Regions from separate parts of the Cohaesibacter sp. ES.047 genome, predicted to be linked through region 3. Evidence: predicted binding sites of a transcription regulator. Region 3 holds the regulator's gene; each other region holds the start of a gene.
The links. The regulator LexA, encoded in region 3, represses DNA repair genes until DNA is damaged. The targets are predictions, from matches to a motif close to TGTTCNNNNTGTGTTCNG.
Positions count from the first base shown of each region.

Region 1: a site for LexA is predicted at 2,376-2,393, ahead of CPH65_RS10475 (DNA recombination protein RmuC). Genes of this name have one in related genera too.
Region 2: a site for LexA is predicted at 1,441-1,458, ahead of CPH65_RS05235 (helicase-related protein). Genes of this name have one in related genera too.
Region 4: a site for LexA is predicted at 3,439-3,456, ahead of CPH65_RS13645 (PA0069 family radical SAM protein). Genes of this name have one in related genera too.

Region 1 is NZ_LT907844.1:2,293,670-2,298,688, reverse strand. Features, by position in the region: gene truA (tRNA pseudouridine(38-40) synthase TruA) at 1-722, opposite strand, end outside; gene fmt (methionyl-tRNA formyltransferase) at 735-1,664, opposite strand; gene def (peptide deformylase) at 1,743-2,270, opposite strand; gene CPH65_RS10475 (DNA recombination protein RmuC) at 2,424-3,752, shown strand; gene CPH65_RS10470 (DUF1868 domain-containing protein) at 3,846-4,559, shown strand; gene recR (recombination mediator RecR) at 4,590-5,019, opposite strand, start outside.
Region 2 is NZ_LT907844.1:1,179,229-1,184,247, forward strand. Features, by position in the region: gene CPH65_RS05230 (DUF3108 domain-containing protein) at 1-801, shown strand, start outside; gene CPH65_RS05235 (helicase-related protein) at 1,741-5,019, shown strand, end outside.
Region 3 is NZ_LT907844.1:4,345,316-4,350,334, reverse strand. Features, by position in the region: gene gltX (glutamate--tRNA ligase) at 1-631, opposite strand, end outside; gene CPH65_RS19920 (ComEC/Rec2 family competence protein) at 734-3,232, shown strand; gene lexA (transcriptional repressor LexA) at 3,369-4,079, opposite strand; gene CPH65_RS19910 (AprI/Inh family metalloprotease inhibitor) at 4,435-5,019, opposite strand, start outside.
Region 4 is NZ_LT907844.1:2,983,739-2,988,757, reverse strand. Features, by position in the region: gene CPH65_RS13650 (EAL domain-containing protein) at 1-1,523, opposite strand, end outside; gene CPH65_RS13645 (PA0069 family radical SAM protein) at 2,196-3,356, opposite strand; gene CPH65_RS13640 (ATP-dependent Clp protease proteolytic subunit) at 3,608-4,192, shown strand; gene CPH65_RS13635 (DUF1127 domain-containing protein) at 4,331-4,594, opposite strand; gene CPH65_RS13630 (LysR substrate-binding domain-containing protein) at 4,754-5,019, shown strand, end outside.

The sequences.
Region 1 (5,019 bases), 2.1 Mb from region 3:
GTCAGATAGAGGCCATCGGGTGGAGCGACAGGTCCACAGGCGCGGCGATCGCGGGCATCGAGAATCTCGGTGATCCAGCCGACCGGCTTGCGCTCGGCCCCCACCTCGACCAGAGATCCGACGAAGGACCGGATCTGGTTGTGCAGGAAAGAGCGCGACATGGCATGCAGATAGACCCATTCGCCTTCCCGGCTCACCTTGAGGCTTTCCATCGTCCGCCATGGGCTCTTGGCCTGACAGGCGGTTGCGCGGAAGGTGGTGAAGTCGAAATGGCCGATCAGTTGATCCGCCCCCTTTTGCATCAGGTCGATATCAATCGGATAGCTATATTGCCAGGCACGTCCGATCTCGAAGGTAAGCGGCGCACGGCGATTGCAGATGCGATAGCGGTAGTAGCGCTTGGAGGCGAGAAAGCGGCTGTCGAATTCTTCGGTGACCTTCCAGCTGTCGAGGATGGCGACACCCGTTTCCTTGAGGAAATGATTGAGCGCTTCGCGGATCTTGTGACTGTGCCAGTCCCGCTCCAGATCGAAATGCGCCACCTGACCGAGCGCATGAACGCCCGTATCGGTCCGCCCGGCACCGAACACCGTGACCGCCTCACCGGTGAACTTTAGCAGCGACTTTTCAATCAGCCCCATGACACTGGGGGCATTGTTCTGCCGTTGCCAGCCCGAAAAGGGCCGGCCGTCATATTCGATGAGAAGCTTGAAGCGTGGCATTCTATCTCTTCGTCATGCAATGACGTCGCCGACCGAAAGGTCTGCTCCGCGCTGGAAATCCTCGGCCTTCATGGCACCTTTGCCAGCCCGTTGCAATTCGATAAGGCGCACGGCCCCGTCTCCGCAGGCGACCGTCATGGCTCCGTCGAGCAGTGTGCCAGCCTCACCAGCCCCATCAGATAGCTCGGAGCGCAGGATCTTGACCCGCTGCGCCTTGCCGCGGATGGTCATTTCGCACCACGCGCCGGGGAAGGGCGAAAGCCCGCGGATCTTGTTGTGCACCTCATTGGCCGGCTGAGAGAAGTCGATGCGGCTCTCGGCCTTGTCGATCTTTTTCGCGTAGGTCACGCCCTCTTCGGCCTGAGGTCTGGACGTAAGGCCCCCGTGCGACAGGGCCCCAAGAGCCCGGACCATCAGATCTGCCCCAAGCACCATCATGCGGTCGTGCAGATCCTCGGCGGTCATTGTGTCGGTGATGGGAATGGTCTCTGACATGGCGACATCGCCGGTGTCGAGCCCTTCGTCCATACGCATGACCTGAACGCCGGTCTCGGCATCTCCGGACATGATGGCCCGCTGGATCGGAGCGGCGCCCCGCCAGCGCGGCAGCAACGAGCCATGCAGATTGAGGCAGCCCTCTTCTGTCGCCTCCAAAATGGCTTTGGGTAGCAGGAGGCCATAGGCAACGACGACGGCGACATCGGCCTCAAGGGCGCGGAATTTTTCCTGCTCTTCTTCGGATTTGAGCGAGGTCGGCGTAAAAACCGGCAGGCCAAGACGCTCGGCCGCCTGATGGACGGGAGACTTGCGCTCTTCCATGCCGCGTCCGGCGGGCCGTGGTGGCTGGCTGTAGACTGCGACAACCTCGTGGCCCCGCCCGACGATTTCCATCAGGGTCGGAACGGAGAAATCCGGGGTGCCCATAAAGATGACGCGGAGCATGGCTAATCCTTGCGGTGATTGTGGTGCGGACGGCAGAAAGCCAGACGAGAGCCAGACTAGAGCCAGACTAGAGCCAGACTAGAGAATGCCCTGCTTGTCTTTCTGCTTGGCGAGTTTGGTGAATTTCTTGATCACACGGTCGCGGCGCAGCCTGGAGATATAGTCGATGAAGAGCGCACCATTGAGGTGGTCGAATTCATGCTGGGCGCACGTGGCATCAAGCCCTTCGCAGAGCATTTCCTGCTCCTTGCCGAATTGATCCAGAAACCGGAATTTCACCGATGCCGGTCGCTCCACCTCAGCGTAATAGTCGGGGATCGACAGACAGCCCTCTTCATAGGTGCTCAGATCGTCCGATTGCCAGAGAATTTCCGGGTTGATCATACAGATCGGATTCTTGTCATCATCGCCCTTGCCGCAATCCATGGTGAAGATGCGACGAGGCACACCAACCTGTATGCCCGCCAGACCGATGCCCGGGGCTTTGTACATGGTTTCAAACATGTTTTCGACAAGGCGACGCAGATCATCATCCACGCGCTCGACCGGAGCGGACTGCTCGCGCAGCATGGGATCCGGCAATGTAACTATATCCAGAAGTGCCATGGGAGGTGATGTAAGGGTTCGGGGTCGCAGCGTCAATCACAATCGGCACAAATCTGGCCAACCAAGCGGGCGTCTCAACAAGAGACGGTAGACCGTGCGAGCCCCTGTTCTCATTTTGTTTCCCCCTTTTCCGAATCAATCTATAGTCGCGCCATGAATGACATCGTGATCACCATCGGCCAACATGGCCTGACGACCTTTGAAATCCTGATCGGTGCGATTGCCCTGCTCGGATTGCTGCTGGTCTGGCTTCTGATCTCGCAGAACCGCCAAAGCGGTACGCGTGAGCAGGAGCTCTATGAAGCACAGGAACAGGCCAGAGCGCAAAGGGCGCAAGTCGAGGAATTGACGCGCCTGCAGGCGGAGATGACCGGTCGGATGCAGACCATGGCGGAGATTTTCTCCACCCGCCAGTCCGAGATGGCGCAATCCCTGACCAACCGTATGGACGGCATGGGGCATCGCTTGACCCAGACCGTGTCCAAAAGCCTGACGGATGGCCAAAAAGCAACGGGCGATAATCTGCGAGCGCTGCATGAGCGGCTGGCTGTGATCGATAAAGCGCAAGGCAACATCACCGAGCTATCGGGCCGGGTGGTCGAGTTGCAGCAGATCCTTGCCAACAAGCAAACGCGCGGCACATTTGGTCAGGGCCGGATGGAGGCGATCATCGAGGATGCGCTGCCCAAGCACGCCTTTGATTTCCAATATACCCTTTCCAACAAAAACCGACCCGATTGCGTCATTCATATTCCCAATGACAATGCGGTGCTGGTGATCGATGCAAAGTTTCCGCTCGAAGGCTGGACCGCGGTCAAGGAGGCTCATAATCCGGACGAGGACAAGGCGGCACGGACGCGCTTCCGCAATGATGTGAAGAAACACATCAAGGACATTTCCGAGCGCTATTTCATTCCCGGTGAAACGCAGGACACCGCCTTCATGTTCGTGCCCTCCGAGAGCCTTTTTGCCGATCTGCACGAGCAGTTTGACGATGTCGTGCAGCTTGCCCACCGGACGCGTGTGGTCATCGTCTCGCCGTCCCTTCTGACGCTGTCCATTCAGGTGGTACAATCGGTTCTGAAGGATGCCCGCATGCGGGAGCAGGCCCACATCATCCAGCGCGAGGTCGCCTTGCTGATGGAAGACGTCATGCGCCTTGATGATCGGGTATCCAAGCTGCAAAGCCATTTTGGCCAGACCCAGAAAGATGTCGATCAGATCCTGACGTCGACGGGCAAGATCGTCAAACGCGGTCGCAAAATCGAGGATATTGACGTCAGCGAAGCCGAGCTTGAAGCCATCGCCAAGGATCAGGCCAGAGAGTTGGCAAAGAAACAGGCCGAAGAGCAAACCACGCCATCAGAGCCAGAGACGCCGCCGGAAACAGGGTCTCGGGCGCGCGCCCGCCCTGTGGGTATTGCCGGACCCGAGGATGAAGTCAGCCGCCGCATGGCCTCGCTGTTTGACGGCGAGACGTAAGGCTCTTTTGATCACTGCTGCCCGAAGGTCATCAAACTGTTGTGTCGATCGGATAGACCTTGCCATTGACCGCATCAATGAGACTGGGTTTTTATGACGCTTCAGACACTTCCGCAGCATTTGCATGGCTTTTCGAAGTCACTCAATTCCACGCCCTTGCGCCATCTGGGTACCCGCTACAGCAGGGATGGCAGTTTCCTTGAGGAACCGGGCAACACCATCGTCTGCCATCTGGTCGATGGGTCGATGGCGGTGCAGGCGGTGATTGATGCGCGCACCCGCATGCAATCCCTGCCAGAATCGGAAAAGCTGGCCTATACTGCGGAATCGAGCCTGCATATGACCCTGTTTCAGGGCATCATCGAATATCGCCGCAAGCGGCCCTACTGGCCGGCAGATATGGCGCTTGATACGCCCATCGAAGCGATGACCGAGCATTATCTCAAGCAACTTGAGGACTTTGACGCACCGGGACCCTTCAAGGTCGAGGTCATTGGCGCAACGCCCAACGGGTTGACGGTTCAAGGGCTGACGGATGCAGACCGCAGAATAATGAAAGTCTGGCGGGATCGACTGGCTGACATTTTCGGCTATCGGCACCCGGATCACGACAGCTATAGGTTCCACATCACCTTCGCCTATGAGATGGATCGCTTCAGAGACGAAGCCATGCTGGAATGGCACAAGGGCCTTCTGGAAATTCTCGAAGATCTACAGGAAGCGGCTCCGGTCATCGAGCTGGAACCGCCTGCCTTCTGCTCCTTTGTGGACATGAACCATTTCGAGAAGCTGAAGGTGCTCGCCTAACCCCGAAAGTCTCAGCCTATAAGCCTCAGGCTAGCCGAATTCCTTGCGGCTGCGCATGGCCTGCAGAAGCGTGCCCTCGTCGAGATAATCGAGTTCTCCGCCGATCGGCACACCATGGGCGAGCTGTGAGATTCTGACCGGTTCAAAGGCGGGATCGGAGCGTTTCATCTCTTTGGCCTGAGCTTGCAGTTGGTCGGTGAGATAGTGCGCCGTGGTCTGCCCTTCGACTGTGGCATTCACCGCCAGAATGATCTCGCGGATTTCTCCACTGGCAGTGCGGGCCAGAAGCCCGGCAATATTGAGATCGTCCGGACCGATGCCATCAAGCGGTGACAGGGTCCCGCCCAGCACGTGATAGGCGGCATTGAGCACGGACGCCCGTTCAAGCGCCCAGAGATCCGAGACATCCTCGACGACCACCAACAGGGTGGGATCGCGCCGGGTATCGGTGCAGATAGTG
Region 2 (5,019 bases), 1.9 Mb from region 3:
ACGGTTCGTCCTGCCATGGTGGGACTTGGTCTGATTGCTGGCGTTGTCGGCTGGGGGCAGAGTGCCCACGCAACGCAGATCGATGCCCGGTTCGGCATTTCGATCGCCGGAATTCCTGTGGGCAGCGGCACTGTGAAGGCGAGCGTGAATGGCCGCAATTATTCCATCGATGGCTATGCCAAGACGAGCGGCATTTCCAGACTGTTCATCAACAGCAAGGGCCGTGCGATTTCCAAGGGCAGATTCAGGGGTGCCAAGTCGTTGCCGTCGATGTATGCACTCAATTCCCGCGAGGACAAGATCCACAATGTGGTGCAGATCGCGATGCATTCGGGCAATGTCAGCAAGTTTTCTGCGTCGCCGCCCGTGTCCAGGCATTCTGATCGTATTCCGCTGAAGCGCGTTCATACGCGCGGTATCATTGATCCCATGAGCGGCCTGTTGATGTCGGTGAAATCCAAGAAGCACCGGGTTGGCAAATCAGTTTGTGATCGTACGGTGCGGATGTTCGATGGGCGCTGGCGCTACAATTTCGAGCTTTTCTATAAAGGCACCGAGGAAATTCGCCAGTCGGACGGGAAGGGCTATGTCGGTCCCGTGACCCGCTGTGGTGCACGGATGCGCTTTGTTGCAGGCCACAGGCCGAACAAGAAGAGCACCAAATTTATGGAGAACAACAAGGATATCGAAGCCTGGTTTGTTCCGGTCGGTGATGATCCGGTTGTCGCGGTCTATCGCTTGCAGGTTGGCACCATGGTTGGACGCATGGTGCTTGAGGCCAAGGAGCTGGAGATCAACTAGGTTGATTCCAATGCTCGCCGTTTTCCGGAGCGGGTCTGATCGCTGTTGTTCGAGCGAACCATGTCGGCCTTGAGCCGAGCGATTGTCATTTACCTATTTATGAAAAGGGGGCCTTGAGCCCTCTTTTTTGTTGCCCGGAGGTCTGGCATTGTCAGGCTGGCACAGGCATATAGTCTCTAGCGTCGCGCTGCCTATTCACGCATGGCGTTGATCGTCAGTGCGACGGGTTCGTGCTGAGGGGCAGCTCTCTCATAGCCTTCTCACTTGTGCCAAAATGGCTCAGAAGATTAACAAGATGCCTTTGGGGCAGAAGTGCGCTGTGGTGGCTATTGAAGCCGCCGTCCAGATGCTGCAACCGATCAGTTGTCAGTATCTAGATATAGAGGAAACAAAATGGGAACATAGCTCCATGTTCGATTCGTGCAGCGTTTGTTCCTTCCCTGTTCAACAGGTTAATTCTCCGCTCGTTTGTGGTTCAAGTGACGTTAACACTCTGAAAAGACGCTTCCGTCTCAGATTGGACCGGAATGATTAACGGGCCGGGTCTTTGGTGCCACTGTGATTGGAACTGAGCATCAGGCGTCCTTTCTTGGTGCGCCAAATCTGGTGGCTATGGTTGACAAGATATCTATCTGTTGTGAGAACATAGCAAGAACTGTTAAGAGTCACCGATTCGGCCCTGATTCGTTCGAGACTCGTTCTATTTATTAACGACATCCTTTTGCTCTTTTCGGAACAGAGGGTCTGATTGTCGCCTTGCTGTGTTGCAAGGATGTCCTGAAACCGGAATAAAGCGCTCAACATTGCGGCACGGGGTTGCCATACCGGCTTTGTCTCTGGGATAAAGAATCAACTGACGCGCTACGGGCGCGCGACAAACTGTTATCAGAGCCGGCACCCTGTTGCGCGCCGGCTCCGACGAGAGGCCCATGGCACCTCATGACAAAACAAAAAGACACCTCGTCTCCCTTTGCATCGCTGGCCGGTCTTGCTGATGCGCTGAAATCAGAAGCGCAAGAGGCCGAGGAACGCGCTCGGCGCAAGGCGCGGGAAGAGGCGCTCAAAGCCGCGGAACGCGAAGCCCTTGCCAGAAAAGATGCGGATGGATCGAAGGATGGCGCCCGGCGGTCTCCCCTGTTCGATGACCAGGGGCGGGATGATGGCTTTGCGGGCATTGAAGCTGAATTGTTGCGTCATGCCGAAGAGCTCAAGGCAGCGGATGGCAACGGAACGCATGGGCAGGCCTCTGGGCCAGAGAACCGATCACCCCCCCGATCCGACATCCCGTCCCAATCGGCACCCCAATCGAAATCCAAAACGCCCCTCAAGGCAAGAAGCGAGGCTGCTCAGCCGCGCAAAAGTCGCTCCGAGACCTTGCGGGATCAGGAAGCTCTGAAGGCGCCGGGTTGGGTGGATGATTTTGGGTCCCTCGCGGCTCATCCCAAAACCACCGGGCGGGTTCATGCCATTTTGGGACCAACCAACACCGGCAAGACCTATATGGCAATTGAGCGGATGGTGTCTCACTCGTCCGGCATCATCGGACTGCCTTTGCGGCTGCTTGCGCGAGAGGTCTATGGAAAGGTGGTGCAACGGGTCGGGCCTGAGCTCGTGGCGTTGCATACTGGTGAGGAGCGGATCGTCCCCAAGAGTGCGCGCTATCATGTCTGCACCGTCGAGGCGATGCCTGCCTATGTCGATGTGGCCTTTGTCGCCATTGACGAGGTCCAGTTGGCGGCCGATTTCGAGCGCGGTCATGTCTTCACCGACCGTATTCTGCATTTGCGCGGGCGCGAAGAGACGTTGCTGCTCGGGGCTGCGACCATGAAGCCGCTGATCCAGCATCTTTTGCCTGATGCGATGATCACCTCGCGCCCCAGAATGTCCCAACTCACCTATATGGGCAGCAAGAAGCTCTCTCGCTTGCCGCGCCGCTCTGCCGTGGTGACCTTTTCGGTCAATGACGTGTATGCCATCGCAGAACTGGTGCGTCGCCAGAAGGGGGGCGCTGCCGTCGTGATGGGCAGCCTTTCGCCGCGAACGCGCAATGCGCAGGTCGAGCTGTTTCAGAATGGCGATGTCGAGCATCTGATTGCGACGGACGCGATCGGCATGGGGCTCAATCTCGATCTTGATCACGTGGCCTTTGCGGCGGAGAAGAAATTCGACGGCTTCCAGCATCGCCGTCTGACTGCGGCTGAGCTGGCTCAGATTGCCGGCCGGGCAGGGCGCCACACGCGCGATGGCACGTTTGGGGTCACCGGAAGGGTGGCACCGTTCGAGGATGAACTGGTCGAGCAGCTCGAAACCCATGTCTTCCAGCCGATCAAGATGATGCAATGGCGCAACCGCCTGCTCGATTTCGAAAGCTACAGCGATCTCATTGCCTCGTTGGAAATGGCACCGGGCAAGGTGGGGTTGACCAAATCCCTACCAGCGAGCGATCTTCAGGCGCTCGAGCTTCTTTACAAGAATCGCGATATTCAGCGTCGCGCCTGCGATCCGGAGCGGCTCAAGCTGCTTTGGGATGTCTGCCAGGTGCCGGACTATCGCAAGATCGCACCAACGAATCATGCCGAGCTGATCGGGATCCTTTTTCAGCAATTGGACGACCGAGGCGTTTTGTCGCGTGATTGGCTTGCTGCACAAATCGCCTATGCGGATAGAATTGATGGCGGCATTGACACACTTGCACACAGAATCGCACATATTCGCACGTGGACATTTGTCGCCAACAAAAAGGGGTGGCTAGATGATCCCCTTTTGTGGCAAGAGAAGACCCGAGCTGTTGAGGACCGCCTTTCGGATGCCTTGCACGAGCGGCTCACCAAGCGCTTTATTGATAGGCGCACAAGTGTTTTGATGAAACGTCTGAGAGAAAAAGCAATGCTCGAAGCGGAAATTACCCCTACCGGTGATGTGCTGGTCGAAGGTCAGCATGTTGGTCAATTGCAAGGGTTTCGCTTTGCGCCCGATGTGAGTGCTGAAGGCAATGATGCCAAAGCCATTCATGCCGCAGCGCAGAAAGTTCTGTCTGTCGAATTCGAGAGCAGATCGGAAAAAATCGCAGGAGCGGCGAACGATCAGTTCCTGCTGTCCGGAGATGGTTTGTTGCGCTGGCAAGGTGCGCCGATCGCCAAGCTTGTGGCCGGGGATTCTATCCTCAAGCCGCGGTTGATGGTGCTCGCGGACGAAGGCCTCACGGGTGCAGCGCTGGAGAATGTCCAGTCGCGCATAAACCTGTGGCTCAACAATCATATCAATCTGCTCCTACAGCCGCTGGTCGATCTGTCCAGTGCTGAGGAACTGGATGGAATCGCCAAGGGTTTGGCGTTCCAACTCGTTGAAAACCTTGGTATTCTTGATCGCCGTAAGGTGTCAGAAGAGGTGCGGTCTCTGGATCAGGATGCCCGCGCTTCCTTGCGTAAATTCGGCGTTCGGTTCGGGGCCTATCACATCTATATTCCGGTTCTGCTGAAGCCTGCGCCCAGCACCATGCTGGTGATGATGTGGGCGCTTCACCATGGCGGCCTCGAGCAGGATGGCATTGTCGAGGTGCCACAGCTTTCTGCTTCTGGTCGCACATCCATTCCGGTCAACGAATCCATCGCCCCCGAGCTCTACAAGACGGTCGGGTTCGGCGTTTATGGCAAGCGTGCCGTTCGGATCGATATTCTGGAACGTCTGGCAGATCTGATCCGTCCGCTGCTGAGCTGGCGGCCCACTGAAGATGCCTCCGAGCCACCCGAAGGCGTGATGGATCGCGGCTTCACGGTGACCGTTGCGATGACCTCGCTTCTTGGATGCGCAGGAGAAGATTTCTCCACCATTCTCAGGTCTCTTGGCTACCGTCTTGAGCGCCGTAAGGTCGAGATGACACCTGAGGAGAAGGCCGCCGCTGCCGAGAATGAAGCCTCTGGTGACGAGCCCAAAGCGGCTTCTGAGAATGCAGAGGTTGCATCTGAGGAGACTTCTCCACAGAAAGATGCAGGTGCGGATGAAGCGGTCGAAACGGCGTCTGCTGACGCTTCTGCTGAAGGCGCAGAGGCACCAACAGAAGCGGTTTCTGACGCCGCGACAGGCGCTCAGTCTGAGGCCGGGGCTGAAGATGCCGCCGAGGAAGAAAAGTGGATCGAGATCTGGCGTCCGGGCGGACGTGGCGAACGTCGCCCCAATCCGCATGGTGGTCGTCAGAAACCTTCTGGCAACAAGGAAGGC
Region 3 (5,019 bases):
CCGCATTGGTCAGGTGGTCATCGCCGCGAATGATATGGGTGACGCCCATATCGTGGTCATCGACAACGACGGCCAGATTGTAGGTCGGGTTGCCATCCGAACGCATGATGATCATGTCATCAAGGTCCTTGTTGGGGAAGGTCACCGTCCCCTGAACCTTGTCCTCAATAACGGTGCTGCCCTCAAGCGGCGCTTTGATGCGGATCGCTGGCTTGACGCCCTCTGGGGCTTCTGCTGGATCACGATCGCGCCATGTTCCGTCATAACGGGGTGGCCGTTTTTCGGCGCGCGCCTTTTCGCGCATTTCGGTCAGCTCTTCAGCGGTACAATAGCAACGATAGGCCTTGCCCTCTGCCAGAAGCTGTTCAACCACGGAGCGATGACGCTCAACGCGAGAATATTGCGACAGCGGCTCGCCGTCATAGCTCAGCCCCATCCAGTCCATCCCGGCGATGATCGCCTCGATCGCTGCATCAGTCGAGCGTTCGCGGTCGGTGTCCTCGATGCGAAGGAGCATCTTGCCGCCGTTGGCCTTGGCAAAGAGCCAGTTGAACAAAGCGGTGCGAGCGCCGCCGATATGAAGGTAGCCCGTGGGGGACGGGGCAAAGCGAGTTACAACCTCAGATGACATTGTGCTATCGGAAACCTGTATTTCGGGATAGGGTGTACCGGAAATTGAAGTCGGTTGCACAGCCCAGACAATTGGGCTGCAACCGGATTTCGCCGACCGGCAATGAAAGCTGCACTGGATCTAGCACAGCTTGACGACAGGGTAAAAGGCCTGATGGTCGAACGGAGCGAGGAAAAAGGTGAAAAAGACGCTGATCGTCCTCAGATGGCGGGGCAATCAGGTACTTTCGCTGATTTGGTCCGTCCGGATTTGGCGACAGATGCAAATCAGGTGCGTGTTGCAGACCTTGAGGGTTTATTGGAAAAGCCGGGTTTGGCGCGGCGGGTCAGCTTCTTTCTTGAGGCCATCTTCCAGCGACTTGCCGCTGATTGGCGAAGAGACGGGGAGGAGCAGAATGCCCGCTTCCTTTGGCTCGTGGCGTCGTTGGCGCTTGGCGCGGCGAGCTATTTTAATCTCCCCGATGAACCCAGCCTGACGTTTTTGCTGACGGCAACGCTCGGCCTTGCGGTGGTCGCGCTCCAACGCGCCTTGCGGGGCAGGCGGGTGTTTCTCTTGCTTGTTGTCGGTATGGGAATCTTTGGCTGTACGGCGGCGGCTTTTCAGAGCCAGTTTTTTACAACACCCGTGCTGGCCGAGGCGCGATCTGCGTCAATTGTCGGGCGGATCGAACGGGTCGAGCGTCGCTCAAGCGGTGATGAGCGTTGGACGCTTGCGGTTGAGAGCATTGAGCGCCTTGCCGCGCAGCAAACCCCACATAAACTGCTGCTTGTGCGCAAGTCTGTTGGTGGAGCCTATCGGGCGGGCGAGCGGGTACAGATCTATGCGCGTTTGGTGCCACTGCAAAGGCCGGCCTATCCAGGGGGATTTGATTACGGGCGCTATCTGTGGTCCCGTTCCATTGGGGCGCAAGGCTATATGGGCCGACGGGTCGAACGCCAGCCTTCTGTGGAGCGTGAAGGGCTGGTCGGCCTGTGGCAACAGGGGGGAGTTCTGGTTGAGCAGATGCGTTCGGCGGTTGCCGGCTATATCGGCGCTCGGATGGAGGGCGAGGCTGCGGGGCTTGCCATTGCGCTTTCGGTTGGCAAGAGGGATCGGTTGACCGAAGAGGTTGAGACCAATCTCAGGCGGAGCGGTTTGGCTCATATTCTGGCGATTTCCGGGCTGCATATGGGGCTGATTGCCATGGCGGTATTTTGGGGCATGCGCTCGGTGCTGTCTTCACTTCCTCATCTGGCACTGACTTATCCGATCAAGGAGTGGGCGGCCGGTGTCGCTCTGGCGGCGGCGGCTTTCTATCTGGTGTTGTCTGGTGCTTCTGTCGCGACGATCCGGGCCTTCCTGATGACTGCGATTTTCCTGTTGGCGATCATGGCAGGGCGGTCGGCTTTGACGATGCACAATCTTGCTTTGGCGCTTCTGGTTCTGGTGCTGATGCAGCCTTACGGGGTTATCGAGGCGGGCATGCAGATGTCGTTTGCCGCAACGGCGGCGTTGATCGCGACCTACGACCGTGTCACAAGAATGCGCCGCAGCTCTGCTGGCCGGGAGGAGGCGCTCGCTAAACGGGGAGGCTTGGCTGCAACCAGTGCCTTGGGGCCTTTGCTGCACGTCTCGCAGGGTGCTGCCAAGTGGATCATCGGCATTGGTCTTACATCTCTCATTGCCAGCTTTGCGGTTCTGCCATTCTCTGTCGCGCATTTTCAGCAAATGGCGCCGCTTGGTCTGATTGCCAACCTTCTGGTGATGCCAATCATCAGTCTTGTCGTGATGCCATTGGGATTGGTCAGCTTTGTATTGGCGCCGCTCGGTCTGCAGTCTCTTCCTCTTCAAGGCGTGCAGTGGGGGCTCGAACAGGTGATCGCCCTGTCGGGCCTCGTCTCCAGCCACAGTGACCCGAGTATGGTTGTCGTTCGGGCGGGAGGGCAATTCCTGTTGCCCGCAGTCTTGGCATTGATGCTGTTTGCCATTCATCGCCGGACAATGGCTTTGTTGGCGCTCATTCCTGCTGCGGCTGCCTTGATGTTATGGTGGGGGGGAAGCCTTGGAGATATGTGGATCTCGGAAACAGGCCGGCGAATGGCTGTCAGGGGCGTGGATCAACGGTGGCAGTTGATCGGCTCCAACCGGATGGTGCTTGATTTCTCGGCGCTGCTCCGCGCTGACGGGGATGTGCGCGCGGCACTCAACGAAGGCACGGGTGGTGGAGCCAAGGGCTTGCTGCGGACGGAAAGCTCTCACCAACCTTGGGCGTGTGATCAACATGCCTGTGTGATGGCGGGATTGAGAACGGCCTCAGGACCGAAAACAAATCTGTCTGCGGCACTGGTCAAGCATCCTGGAGCTTTTGATGAAGAGTGCGCCAGACGCGATATCATCATTTCAAAATTGCCAATCCCGTCAACCTGCATAGCGCCTAAGCTCACAATGGGACGCCAAGAGCTTGAAGCCAATGGCTCGGTGTTGGTCACCTTTGCGCACAAATCTCAAAGCCCACCGAACAGCGCACAAAGTGGCGATATCGCGAACCGCTCACGAGAGTGGGCACTGTCCATGCAGTCGGCCATGCCCAAGGGACGGCGGCCATGGCATAGAGAGCCATGATCGCGAGTTTTTATCGCCAGGCATGGTTGGGCGAAATAGACGAGTAAACGAAAAAGCAGGCGTTGTGCGTCGTTACCGGTTAGCAAGGCTGCTTTTTCGCGATCTCATACTGACTGCGGTCCAGTTTGGCCGTGATTTAATATTGGCGCAGAAGCCCAATCAACTTGCCTTGAACACGAACCCGGTCGGGCCCGAAAATGCGCGTTTCGTAAGCAGGGTTGGCTGCTTCCAGAGCGACGGAGGCACCTTTCTTGCGCAGGCGCTTGAGCGTTGCTTCCTCATCATCAACCAGCGCAACAACGATATCACCGGACACGGCATCATCGGATTTCTTGATCAAGACCGTGTCGCCATCCAATATGCCTGCTTCGATCATCGAGTCGCCACGCACTTCAAGCGCGAAATGCTCGCCACCACGCAGCATCTCGATCGGTACTGAAATCGTGTGAGACTGGTTCTGGATCGCCGAGATGGGAACGCCGGCAGCAATGCGCCCCATGACGGGCACCGACATGCTGGTGCTTTCTTCTTTTGGTTCTGGACTGATCGGTTGAGGTGGTTTCTTGCCAAGACCGCCTTCGACCACGCTGGGAGAAAACCCGCGTCCCGCCACGTTGAGGGTGGGCAGACTGGCTTCCGGCAGCTTGAGGATCTCCAGCGCGCGGGCGCGGTTGGGGAGGCGACGGATGAAGCCTCGTTCCTCAAGAGCCGTAATCAGGCGGTGAATGCCAGATTTGGAGCGAAGATCGAGCGCCAGTTTCATTTCATCAAAGGAAGGCGGAACACCGGATTCCTTGATGCGTTCATTGATGAACATAAGTAGTTCGTGCTGTTTTCTTGTCAGCATATCCCGCTCCGCCTTGGAAGGTCCAAATCACCACAGAGCCCAACAAAGCGAGTCATCAGTGGCACAAATCACGAACAAAATATACATGTTCTCGCTGTGTTCCGCAAGCTCGAAAAGGGGAACAAAGACTGACATCCGGCGAGGGTCCTTGGATGTTTGTAACAAAATTGCTTAAAGCTGCGTATATTGATCCGTTCTGTGCGATCTGGGAGGAGGGTTGGGTGCTTTTGGGGCGTTTCTGGTTTGATCGTGCGAATCTTATCGGAATACGAAGAAGACATAGAAAAAGGGCAGGGTGCGAGTGCTGCACCATGCCCTTGTAAATGGATTAGGATTGCTGAGTAGGTGTGACGTCTCAGGAACAGCCATTCTGGAAGGTTATGATCGGGTACTTTTTCAGCCGAACAGCCTGCTTCTTGATCCAGAGCTGTTTGTTCTCATGCTTGATCTTGCACCAGAGGCCGTCTGATGCCCGTGAGCATGTCAATGCTTGTGCGCAGGATTGCGGTTTGAGTGTCGCGACAGCCTCTGCGTCGTTCCGTGGCTCCACTCTGGCGTTGAGATTGACCAGGATTTTGATTGGGGTTTCAGCGCCGGGGCTGACCGGTGGCGGTGAAAATTCCTGCGGCTTGGCGCAGATCTGGCTGTAGCCGACGTAGGCGCACGAGATGCTTTCACGCGCAGCGTTGATCTTCTTTGCGATTTTTGCATTTTCGAAGATCACAGGTTTGTTGTTTTGTGTCATGGTGCCGCTCAGGCGCCCCTGATTGCCGCCGACTTTGGCCAGCGGCTTGTTATCCTGATCTACAAAGACAAGCTGGTTTTTGACGATGGACCAGCCGACAATCGAGGTGATCTCACCTGTGCAATTGCTCTGCGAAATGGGGTAAATCTCGCCTTTCCGTGTCGCAGAGAAGGTCAACGTGCAGAGGCCGGTATC
Region 4 (5,019 bases), 1.4 Mb from region 3:
TGCCCGCCGTTTCCTGCGCCCTTGAGCGCCTTGGCGGGTGCAAAGTGATCGCCTTGGGCTAGATGGACGTTGAACTCGACCAAGCTAACCAGCATGCTCTCATTGGCCACATGGGTGACGATGAGCTCAACGCCCTTGCGCGACAGCACGCGCGAGAAATCGACCGGATGAATATCCAGTCCGCGCCCGGCATCCTTGTTGGTCAGAATGGGTGCGGCAACCTTTGCAAAGCGGATGCCCTTGCGCGCGAAGGCATCAAAATCCGTACCCAGATTGGTGATCTGGTCAACCGAGAAGCGGAAGCCCATGGAGCGCAGCAATTGCAGCGTCTCGTCTTCGAGAATGCCAAAATTGCGCAAGTCGGCTTGACGGAATTCAAGAATGACATGTTCGGCGAGATCCTGATTCTGCTCGAACAGATCGCGCATAAGCGCAAAGAAATCACTGTCACCAAGGCTCTGGATCGACAGATTGCAGAAGATATCAACCGCCCGGCCCCGATCTGTCAGACGACGCAGAAGCCGGAAAGCCTCGTTCATGGCCATCCGGTCCAACATTGGCATGAAATTGCCATCACGACATACAGGCAGGAAAACATCTGGCGTGATGAGACCACCGTCCTCGGTCTTGAGACGGGTCAATGCTTCGTAATATTGCGGTTTGCGCATCGGCAGGGTGACGATGGGCTGCATGAACAGTTCGATCTTGCCAAGCGCCAGAGCGCGTCTGACGGCTGCCTCATCTTCCTCGCTGATCGAAGGCTGCCGAGCCTGTCCCGGCTCTTCAAACTCCGGCGGCCACTCGTCTGCCGCTTCCGGAGCGGATGCTTCCTCGTACTCATCATAGCCGAGGGGTTGATGATCATACTCCGCAGCAGTCTCATAGACCGGGCGCTCGGGAGCGATTGGCTCCCTCAATGGCGGCTCGTCGGCCCATTGCGGTTCGGATGCAACAGGGCGCGGGGCGGGGTCTCTGCGCGGGGCTGCTTCGGCGCGGGGCGTTCGGTTGGACAGGGCACGGGCGTTGGCCCGGAGCATCTGTTCCAATGCCATGACCGACTGGGTCGCGGAGGAAAGCTGCTCGCGGACATCATCCACCTGCCCCTCGCCGGTTTGCACGCGTTCATCCAACTCCGCGCAGGTTTCTGCCAGTTGCTTGACGATGGTTCCGATGACATCCAATTCGGACAGAAGGGGCTCAATCTCATCGCGCACCCGTTTCGCAACATCCTCGTCGAGCTGTCGGGCCATCTCCCGCACATCCTGCAGCTCTTTTGTCAGTCCCAGCTTCAGGCGGGTAAGATCATCCATCTGCTCATCGAGCATCATCCGGTCCCGAACACGGGAAATCTGATAGTGGATCAGCAATAGGGTAAGAAGGATACCAAAGGCAATCGGGGAGGCTTCCGGGATCGAAAGGCCGAAACTATAGTGAAAGATGGCTCCGACAGACGTGGAAATGGCGACCATACAAACGGCGATAAAAACAGCCCCAAGCCTTTGCATGTTCTCAACTCCACTCATACTGTCCCTTTTGGGACGAACCGTTCTTGTTCTGCGGGACCTGACTGGGCCCATACCAGCAAGTCAAGGTTTCGCTTCAGGTCCATTTTTTGGCCTGAATATCGCCAATTTACAGGTCAACCCACGAATCAAGAAGGTGCACCTGCCTAAGGGTAGTCTTTGCCACACTTTTGTGAAAGAGCTGAGCAAATTGGGTGTGGGTTACTTGGCAGGCGCGCGTTCCGCACCAGTCTTCAGCGCGGATCGAGATCCGCACGCTTGTCCCCGCAAGGCTATGGTTCTCATGTTCTGGCTGAGGAGGCCTGCCCCATCAGGCATGTATTTTTAAAGAATACTGGCTAACTAAAAAAATACTGCCCCGTTCCGGTATCAGTGACGATACCGAAACGGGGCAGTAGAGTGCGCAGCAAACGGAAGGCCACCTTTGCCGCGCGGCAGGAACGATGCGGCGAGTTCCTGCCAAGACGTTTAAAGCCCATGCTTCGTCAAAAGAATAGCTGTTCAAAAGCTATGGTCATTGAGTCCAAACAGCGATCGACAAGCAAAAATCCGAGTGTTCTATATAGTTTTGATTAATACTTGTCAAAACTATTTGTTCATACAAAAGCTGGGCCTTGTTCCACTCGTACGCGACATTGCTCGCCAGAAACGGGGATCGCGCTAGAAGCGGGCCTAGTCGAACAGCGAGAGCTGGGCCACCTCGCTCTTGGGCTGCGTGAAATGCTGAAGGGACAGCCGTGTCTTGCGCGTGGCATAGCCGAGTGCGCGACAGGCTACATCCATACGCTTGTGAAGGATCTCGGCAAAGGGTCCACTGCCCCGCATCCGCATGCCGGAACGGCTATCGTAGTCCTTGCCGTTGCGCATCGAACGCAACACATTCATGACATGGCGGTATCGGTCGGGGTAATTCTTGACGAGCCAATCCTGAAACAACGGGCTGACTTCACCGGGCAGCCGCAACAGGATCGTCCCGGCTTCCCGCGCTCCTGCCTCGTATGCCGCCTTGAGAATCGCTTCCAATTCACTATCGTTGAGCGCAGGGATGACCGGTGCAATCATTACCGAGGTTGGGATGCCCGCGTCAGCCAGCCCCCGGATGGCCTCCAGGCGCCTTTTCGGACTTGAAGCCCGGGGTTCGAGCGCCCGCGACAGCTTGTGATCGAGAGAGGTCACGGACAAGGCCACCTTGACCAGATTGCGCTCGTTGAGACGCTTGAGCTTATCAAGATCCCTGAGAATGAGGGCCGACTTGGTCACGATCCCGACGGGGTGGCCGAATTCATCCAGCACGTCGAGCAGATCACTCATCAAGCGATATTGCCGTTCGATGGGCTGATAGGGATCCGTATTGGTGCCGATGGCGATGGGGCGCGGTCGATAGCCGGGCTTCGACAGCTCGCGACGCAACTGTTCGGCGGCATCGGGCTTGGCAAACAGTTTGGTTTCAAAGTCGAGCCCGGCGGAAAGCCCCATATAGGCGTGGGTTGGACGAGCGAAGCAATAGATGCAGCCATGCTCGCAGCCACGATAGGGATTGATGGACCGGTCGAACGGTATATCGGGCGAGTCGTTGCGTGTGATGATGGTGCGCGACTTTTCCTCCTGCACTTCGGTGCGCAAGGGAGGAAGGTCTTCGGCCGCCCAAGCACTGCCCCAGCCGTCATCCTCCGGTTCCTTCGCATAGGGCTCGAACCGCCCGGACTGATTGGAGGTGGCTGCGCGCCCACGCACGCGGCGACCAACATGTAAATCCGGGTCGACCTGAAAGCCGACGAAAGGATCGACATCTTCCACCCGCTTTTTCGTATTTGCGCCTCGACGCATTGCCATGTCCAGAACCCCACCAGTCGCAGCGGAGTGATTCCAACTGCTTCGTTTCTATTTTGTTCCTCTCAAGGATTGCAGCACAACAAAGAACATTTCAAGAACAATTTTCAATGACCCGGCTGGTTTTTCCTCTGCAAGTCCACTGCGGCCACGGTTGATGCTGGTTTGAGCACAATCCACATTGTCAAACCCGGCGAACCGCTCTAAGGGGAGAAGGTACGAATGTGCGTAGTTTGATCATTGAGGAGAGCCAGATGAGCGACGAAGAAGAACAGAAAAGCCCGGAAGAATCGATTAGCAAGCAAGCCGCCGAAGCCCTTTTCAAATCCCGGTCCATTTTCATTTATGGTGAAATCACCCAGGATCTTGCGCACAAGGTTTGTGCCCAGTTGATTGCCATGGCGGCCGTCAGCGATGACGACATCAAGATTTTTGTCAACTCACCGGGTGGGCATGTCGAGTCGGGCGATTCGATTCATGACATGATCCAGTTCATCGCCCCGAAAGTCTGGATCATCGGCACAGGCTGGGTCGCCTCGGCTGGCGCGTTGATCTATATCGCATCGCCAAAAGAGCTGCGCCTGTGTCTTCCGAACACCCGCTTCCTTCTGCACCAACCCTCCGGTGGTGCACGCGGGCCGGCTTCCGACATTGAAATCCAGGCGCGTGAAATCATCAAGATGAACGAGCGCCTGCACAAGCTGTTTTCCGAAGCCACGGGACAAACGATCGAACAGGTGGCCAAGGATACGGACCGCGATTACTGGCTGTCTGCTGAAGAAGCGAAAGCCTATGGTCTTGTTTCCCGCGTCATCACATCGTCCACCGATATCGGCTGACGATCTGCCAAGACGGTAAAAAAGAAAGCCCGGGTATCACAAGGTGCCCGGGCTTTCTTATGTCCAGCGGTTCGTCTGCCACCCTTGCAAGCAGTGCGAGCCCGGCCAATCCGCGAGCCACCGTCTGGGCAGATCAGATCAGGCGCGCCAGAATGGTTTTTTCGTCTCGGCCAAGGCTTCTTGCCATGTCATACCGAAATCGGCGAGGACTTCATCGGTGAATGTGTCAAGATCCCGGCGCATCTGATTGCGCTCGACAAAGCGGTGCCACCAAAGAGCGAGCAGTGAAAGGATGCCAATCCTGCGGTTTGCCGCGCCACCGTTTGCGGCCCTTTGATTGATCAGCGCAAGCATTTCGCTTTCGCTCATCCGCCTTGCCTTCAAGGCACTGTCAGGATTCATCGGTATAATCCTTTATTGTTGTTTTTGAACCTTTTCCATGTCTTCACTATTGCTCCTTTTCGAGCGCAAAAAAATTGAATAATGTGAACGCATCATGTGAGAAAAAGTAACATCTTCAATTATTGCGAATGTGAGCCGGATCATGAAAGGAAGCAATAGATGTCTCCCCTGCCACCGCTGACGTCCTTGCTCGTGCTCGAAGCTTTTTATCGTTCCGGCTCAGTGACCGGTGCTGCGGCGCTTCTGGGGCGCACACATGGCGCTGTCAGCAAGCAGTTGCACCAACTTCAGGATCACGCCGGCGTTGCCCTGTTTCAAAAGTCTGGATCGGGCATCGAATTGACCAAACCGGGGCGCATCTTCGCCGCGGCCATCACCGACAATCTGTCGGACATGCGCAGGGCCTATCAAACCCTGTGTGGCGG